2 regions of the Lactobacillus fornicalis genome follow, and region 1 is predicted to be linked to the other one. Evidence: riboswitches for the same ligand, from Rfam matches in the RefSeq annotation. Region 1 holds a riboswitch; the other holds the start of a gene.
The links. Region 1 has a riboswitch for thiamine pyrophosphate ahead of ACNDLV_RS03670 (ATP-binding cassette domain-containing protein). Riboswitches for the same ligand answer to the same signal wherever they lie in the genome.
Positions count from the first base shown of each region.

Region 2: another riboswitch for thiamine pyrophosphate. It lies ahead of ACNDLV_RS03890 (ECF transporter S component); the one in region 1 lies ahead of ACNDLV_RS03670 (ATP-binding cassette domain-containing protein).

Region 1 is NZ_JBLTIM010000013.1:72,656-76,076, forward strand. It holds gene ACNDLV_RS03665 (energy-coupling factor transporter transmembrane component T family protein) at 1-285, opposite strand, end outside; gene ACNDLV_RS03670 (ATP-binding cassette domain-containing protein) at 275-1,651, opposite strand; TPP riboswitch at 1,683-1,772, opposite strand; gene ACNDLV_RS03675 (MFS transporter) at 1,859-3,331, shown strand; gene ACNDLV_RS03680 (AraC family transcriptional regulator) at 3,373-3,421, shown strand, end outside.
Region 2 is NZ_JBLTIM010000014.1:3,832-7,252, forward strand. It holds gene yjeM (glutamate/gamma-aminobutyrate family transporter YjeM) at 1-172, opposite strand, end outside; partial or broken gene ACNDLV_RS03885 (transposase) at 294-590, opposite strand; gene ACNDLV_RS03890 (ECF transporter S component) at 737-1,306, opposite strand; TPP riboswitch at 1,347-1,443, opposite strand; gene ACNDLV_RS03895 (M42 family metallopeptidase) at 1,500-2,582, opposite strand; gene ACNDLV_RS03900 (MFS transporter) at 2,693-3,421, shown strand, end outside.

The DNA of each region.
Region 1 (3,421 bases):
TAAAGTTAGACATGCTCCAGTAAAAACATAGACATAGATGCGGCTAGCTAAGCTTGTGGCATCATAGACTGAGTTCTTACTAAAGTAAGCAATCGTAACGAAAGCGCAAATTGCTGCCAAGGCCGGATAAAGTAAAAGTTTGAAAAATTGCGTTAGCTTTAAATGGTATTTAATTAAATAGATAAAACAGGCAAAGATAACAATCAGGTTCAGTTCAACAGAATTGGTTGCGGATATAACTAATGCAATGATTAATAAAAGTAGAAATTTAAAACTAGGATTCAAGATTTTCTCCTCCGTTTTGAACATAAGTTAAGCCTTTTTTAGCTAGAACTAAATGGTAGTCACAAATTGGTGTAAGTTCGCAAATTTGGTGACTGATGATAATAAAAGTCTGATTAGTTTGCTTTTGAATATCAGATAGCAGGTTAATGATTATTTGTCTTGAAGCTGTATCAAGACCAGCAAGTGGTTCATCTAGTAGTAATACATCATGATTATTTAATAGCATTAATAAGATTTGGAGTTTCTTTTTTTGACCTCCAGATAAGGTATAAACGCTATGATCTAACAGCTTGTTTAGACTTAATTTTTCTAAGCTTTTAGCTAATTTCTCTTTTGTAAAATATGGATTTACTTGCTTTTTTTGGCTTAGTGTTAATTCCTCTTGGACAGTGATTTCTAAGAATTGATTGTTAGCTTCTTGAAAAACTTGAGCAACACTCGCCAGATAAGGTTTTAGGTGCCAGCCTTTTATTTCTTTTGATTTATAAGTTAGATTTCCATAATAGGGATGCATTTTAGTTAAAGTTTTAAATAAAGTTGTTTTGCCAGCTCCATTTTCGCCGGTAAGCAAGGTAATCTTCCCTTGATAAATTTTTTGCGTGGAAACTTCAATCAAAGGGAGGTGTTGCTTGATAACTGTATTTGAAAAGTTAAAGATTGATTTTTGATTTTGAGGTAAGGAAAATTTAACCTTATAAGGTTGTTTTAGTTGCTTAAATAGCTTGGTTCTTTCCTCATTAGTTAGCGGATGGAGTTGTTTGTCTTTAAACAGCCAAATTTCGTCTGCTAGAGTTTCATAATCTGGTAAATCATGGTCAACAATAATCACAGTTTTACCAGCTTTAACTAATTGTTTTAGTTTAATTAAAATATTTCTTCTACTAGCTAAATCACAATTTGCAAATGGTTCATCAAGTAAAAGTAAGTCGCTATCCATAGCCAATAAAATAGCTAAAGCAACTTTTTGTTTTTCTCCGCCAGAGAGTTGAGCAATTGGTTGCTTTAATAAGTGACTAATTCCAGTAAATTTAGCTACATGGTTTATTTTATCTTTATAAGTTTCACGTGAAACTTTTAGATTTTCCATCGTGAAAATTAATTCATTATAAGCAGTAGGTAAAGCAAATTGAAGTTCTGGATCTTGGAACATCATATTTGTTTTTGCATCAATTGAAATTTTACCAGTTAGCTTGCCACCGAATTTTGGTAATAAACCGGCCATGATTTTAAGTAAAGTAGATTTACCAGCACCATTTTCTCCAATTAAGAGATGAATTTTACCAGGTGCAAAGTTAATAGATAAATTTTGGATAATGGATTGCTTATCGTAAGCAAAATTTACATGAGATAACATAATCGAAGTCAAAATAAAACCACCTTTCATGAGGTGGCATTAAGTAATCAAAAGTCATTTTCCCTTCACTAGCATTACCTAGACCAGGTTCAATGGGTATCATCTCAGCCTAACGGCACCCCTAAACGTCTTGATTATATATAAAAACGCTGTCATTGTCTATTCAATTGCTTTCAGACGTTGTATAGTTAATTAAAATAAGTTGAAAAGAGAGCAAGTATGAATAAAAAGAGAATAACTATTGTTACGATGGCTTTGTTACTATCTAATGCAATGTCTGGATTAGACAATACAATTATTAATACCGCCCTTCCTAGAATTATTGCAGATCTTAAAGGGATTGAATATATGGGGTGGATGGTTAGTGTATTTTTATTAGGAACAGCTGTTGCAACGCCATTATGGAGTAAGCTAGGTGAACGTACTAGTAATAAGCTAGCGTATCAGCTAGCGGCATTAACTTTTTTATTAGGAGCATTATTTCAAGGGATGGCTCCTAATATGTTTATCTTGTTGCTGGCGAGATTAATTTGTGGATTAGGAAATGGGGGAATGGTTTCGATTCCTTATATTATTTATTCAGACTTGTATCCTAATCCAGCTAAAAGAATGAGAACTCTGGGTTTAGTTAGTGCTTTTTATTCTTCAGCAACCATCATGGGACCGATGCTAGGGGGCTGGATAGTTGATACTTTGTCGTGGCGCTGGGTATTTTACCTTAATATTCCAGTTGCTTTGATATCAATTATTCTTGTGCAAATCTACTTTATCGATGAAAAAGTTGAGCGACCAAAGAAAAAGGTTGATTTAGGTGGAGCAATCACTTTAACTTTGGGTTTAATTATTATGTTAATTGGTGTGGATTTAATTGGTGAAACACAACTTGGTACTTTATTAATATTATTTGCGGCAGCTTTGATATTCTTTGGAATGTTAATCATTATTGAAAAAAGAGCTGAAGATCCAGTTATTCCAGGACGTTTATTTAAAAACTCAGATTTAAATATTGATTTTGCTTTGTTTGTTTTAATTTGGGCAGCAATGATGGCATTTAGTGTTTATGCACCAATGTGGGCTCAAGGATTACTAGCTACTAGTGCCTTTATTGGTGGAGCTACACAAATTCCGGGTGCATTTACTGATTTATGCGCTTCTTTATCAGTTGCTAAAATGCGAGAACATTGGTCGGCAGGTCAAGTGGTATTAATTGGGATTGGTTCACTGCTAATAGGTTATTTCATAATGATGTTTGGACCTATTACAATGCCTTATTTTTTAATTATTTTAGCGGGGATGTTTCAAGGTGTTGGTAATGGGATTGTCTTTAATGAATTACAAGTTAAGGTCCAACAAGATGTTGAGAAACAAGATGTCCCAGTAGCAACTTCGTTTTCATTTTTGATTAGAATGATTGCTTCTGCCGTGGCGGCTAGTGTTTTTGGGTTGATTATGAATGCCTCACTTTTTAAAGGTGTTAGGGAAAGTAGAGGTAGTATAACGATAAATATGCTCAATCATTTATCTGATGCTGAAACAAGTAAGTTATTGCCACAAGCATTATTACCACAAATGAGGCAGATTCTTTATAGTGGAATTCACAATATTATGATTGTCGCAACAATATTAATTATTGCTTCATTCTTTATTGGATATTACGCTCGGCAAAAAGAAAAGCATTCCATCAGCAAATAAGAAACCATTAATTGTATAATGATATTAAGGCGGTGATTTAAGTGGCAATTTTTACATTAGACCAATACTTAAAGGGAGTTATTAAAAATA
Region 2 (3,421 bases), on a different contig from region 1:
CAAACATCAAAGCTGACGGCAAGAAAAACAAAACTGCTGTTAATACGTACCAGATAATACTAGCATAGCCCATCTGATAAAAAGCTGTTAATGAGTTACTATAACCATAAATTGAGGAGAAAATCATTAAGATTAACCCAACCAAGGTTATCTTCTTTTTCTTTTCGCTCATAAAATTCCTCATTTCAAAATATTCTTAAAATCGATATACGACACTATACATTTTAATACTAATCAAAGTATGAAAAAAGGGCTCTTTGTCAAATACTGTTGATATGGAGTGATTTAAAGAATCAAGCAATATATAAATTGCTTGGTTCTTTTTCTTTAACCCTGTTTTCTCTAATCTAATTCTTGTTAGTAAGTAAATATAATTTGAATAACCATAAGCAGTACGCTCAATCTGTTTAATCTTGCTATTAAAACCTTCTAAACAACCATTAGAGTAGCTGAATCTAGCACCATTTAAGACTGCTCGTAAGTTGTGCTTGAAGGTCAATAAAGTCTTGCAGTAAGTTATACGCATTATCTAGCCTTGGATCACAACTAATACCTTCCATTACAACTTGTTCTTGAGTTAGATAGTCTTGGGATGTAAGTAAAGGTGCCTATGGCCTCTTTTTTATGCAATAAAAAACCCGTTAACAGTTTAACTCAAATAAGCTATCAACAGGAAAAATTATAGAGCCGAAAAAAGCTATAGTTTAAAACTTTGAAACTTATTAGGAATTTTTGTTTATTTTTTAAAAAAAGCTCTTTCAAACCGACTACAAATCAATTTAATCAATACACCATCAAATATTAAACTGCTTAGCCAGCCAGTAATAAACATCAAAATTTGCAAAGTTAGATTATACTTGTACCACCCATACAATACATACGTTAAGAAAAAACCGGTAAAATGCGCACCAGTTGCCCCCAGTAAAACAGCTGACCAAGTAAAATGTTTTCGACTTTTAGATGTCAAAAAGCCTACTTCATTTCCCAATCCCTGTACAAAACCCGCCAAAATAGTAATTGCACCCCACTGTCCTCCAACAAGCATTTCACCAAAAGCAGCTAATGTTTCACCTAAGGTAGCACTACCTTTTACTGGAACAAAATAAACTGCTAAAGGTGCCGCCATATACCATAAGCCACTCATTAAAGTATCAGTCAATTGAGCATAGCCTGTTGGTAATAGGGCTGCTTTGGTTAAATTATAAATCAAATTAAATCCATAAGTATAAATTACGCCCATTATTAATCCAACTAAACTTACCAAAATAATTGCTTGAATATCCCAATTTAATTTCTTCTTAAACATAAAAATCCTCCTTTTAACTTAGTCAAAAGGAGGGTTAATTTCTAAATTTAATCCACTTTCCTCGCGCTGGCATTATCCAGTTCAGGTTCAAAGGGTCGACCTAAGTCTCTCAGCTACTAGCTCCCCTAGTGACAAAACAATTATAAATATTTAACTATAGTGTTAGTATATCATGGCTTCTTTAAAGTGGTTACTAAAAAGTCTTAAAGCTTGCTAACTTTTCAGCAGTCATATCTTTTAAAATTGCTTTGGTTAAATCAACACTAGCTCGATAATCTTGATAACTACTGAAACAATATGGTGAATGTTCATATCTTACCGGAATTCCTATTACTATAGTTGGAGCACCATTTTCATAGTAAATTGCTGCTCCATCTTGTCCACCACCAGTTCGAACACTTCTAGTGAACGGAATATTATTTTTAGTAGCTAAATCACAAGCATATTGTTGGAACTTAGGATTCGGCAAAAAAGTAACATCCATATCTCTTAACATTACACCACGTTTAAGCCCAGTTTGACTAAGCCAATCTGGTTCAAAGGTATCATCTGCAGGACAACTTTCAAGAACAATACACAAATCGGGCCTTACCTTTCGAGCAGTTACATATGCCCCTCGAAGCCCTACCTCTTCTTGACTAGACAGAGCAGCAGTTACATTAACATCTAAATTCTCACCCTGCAACTCTTCTAAGACAGTTGCCATTGCAGCTGCTCCAAAACGATCATCAAAATCTTTTCCGAAAAAGAGTCCAGTCTTTTCATTATATTCACATTTAACATCAACAAAAATTGGGCATCCAGTATCAATTTGATAATCATTAATAGTTTCTGCTCGACTACTAGAACCAACGTCAATAGATAAATCGGCTACTTCTGGTAACTTATTTCTCTCACTAGCATTCATAAAATGAGGTGGCTTAGTTGCCACAACACCGGATATATATTCACCATTTTTATTTCTAATCTTTACTTTTAAAGCAGGAATATTTACTCGTGACCATCCGCCTAATGGAACAAATTTAATTAACCCATTGGGACGAACTGCTTGCGTAATAAATCCCACTGCATCAGAATGCGCATCAAGCTGTACTGTCAATCGACCAGCCTTATTTTCTTTTTTGTTTGCATAGACATTTAACATGCCATCAACTTCGATATCAGCATATTTTTTAATAGTGTTGGTAAAAAGCTTAACAAATTCTTCTTCGAAGCCAGAAGTTGCATTAGCATCAGAAAAATTTTTTAACATTCTGATTTCATCTTTTTTGTCCATAAAAATACCTCATAATAGCATATCTTTCTATATCATCTTTACTTTATGTTATCATGTTATTATCAGTTTTAGTATAAAGATGATTTTAAGAAAGGATGTTGCATCCCCACATGGGTGAACAAAATCAACAAAGTAAAACAGAAATAAAACGTAAACAAAAAAAGAACATATTTTATAAACGTAAAAGTTACAAAAAAGCCCCTTTTTCTGATGTACATGCTCAATTATATTGGGCATTAGTTTTAGGGCAAATTGCATGTGCTTATGCACTAGGGATAGCTGGTAGTGCTTTTAACCATGCTAAAGCTTTTCTAAGTATTAATGATACTTGGCTAGGTCTATTAGGGGCAGGGTCACTAATCGGATTAGCTGGTAGCTTCATCATGGGCCGTATTTCTGATCGATTCGGGCGTAAGCATTTGCTGATGGCAAATATGTATATTTACTCACTTTTATCAATATTACAATTCTTTACCAGTAACTTATTTTTATTATTTTTACTCAGAGTAGGAATTGGATTGATGATTGCAATTGACTACACAGTTGGTAATTCTATTTTAGTCGAATGGATGCCAACCAAAGATGGAGCTAAAAAACAAAGTAATCTTTTATTATATTGGTCATATGGATTTGGATTATCCTTTCTAGCTAGCCAATTTATTAGCGATTGGCGCTTTATGCTTTGTTCGTCAGCAGTTTTAGGCCTAATAGCTGCTATTTATCGGAGCATTGTTCAAATTCCCCACTCTCCATCTTGGCTTGCTAGTCAAGGTGAGCATCGACAAGCACAAAAAGTTATTCAGAAAAATCTTGGTAAAAAATGGGGACTTCCAAAAAGT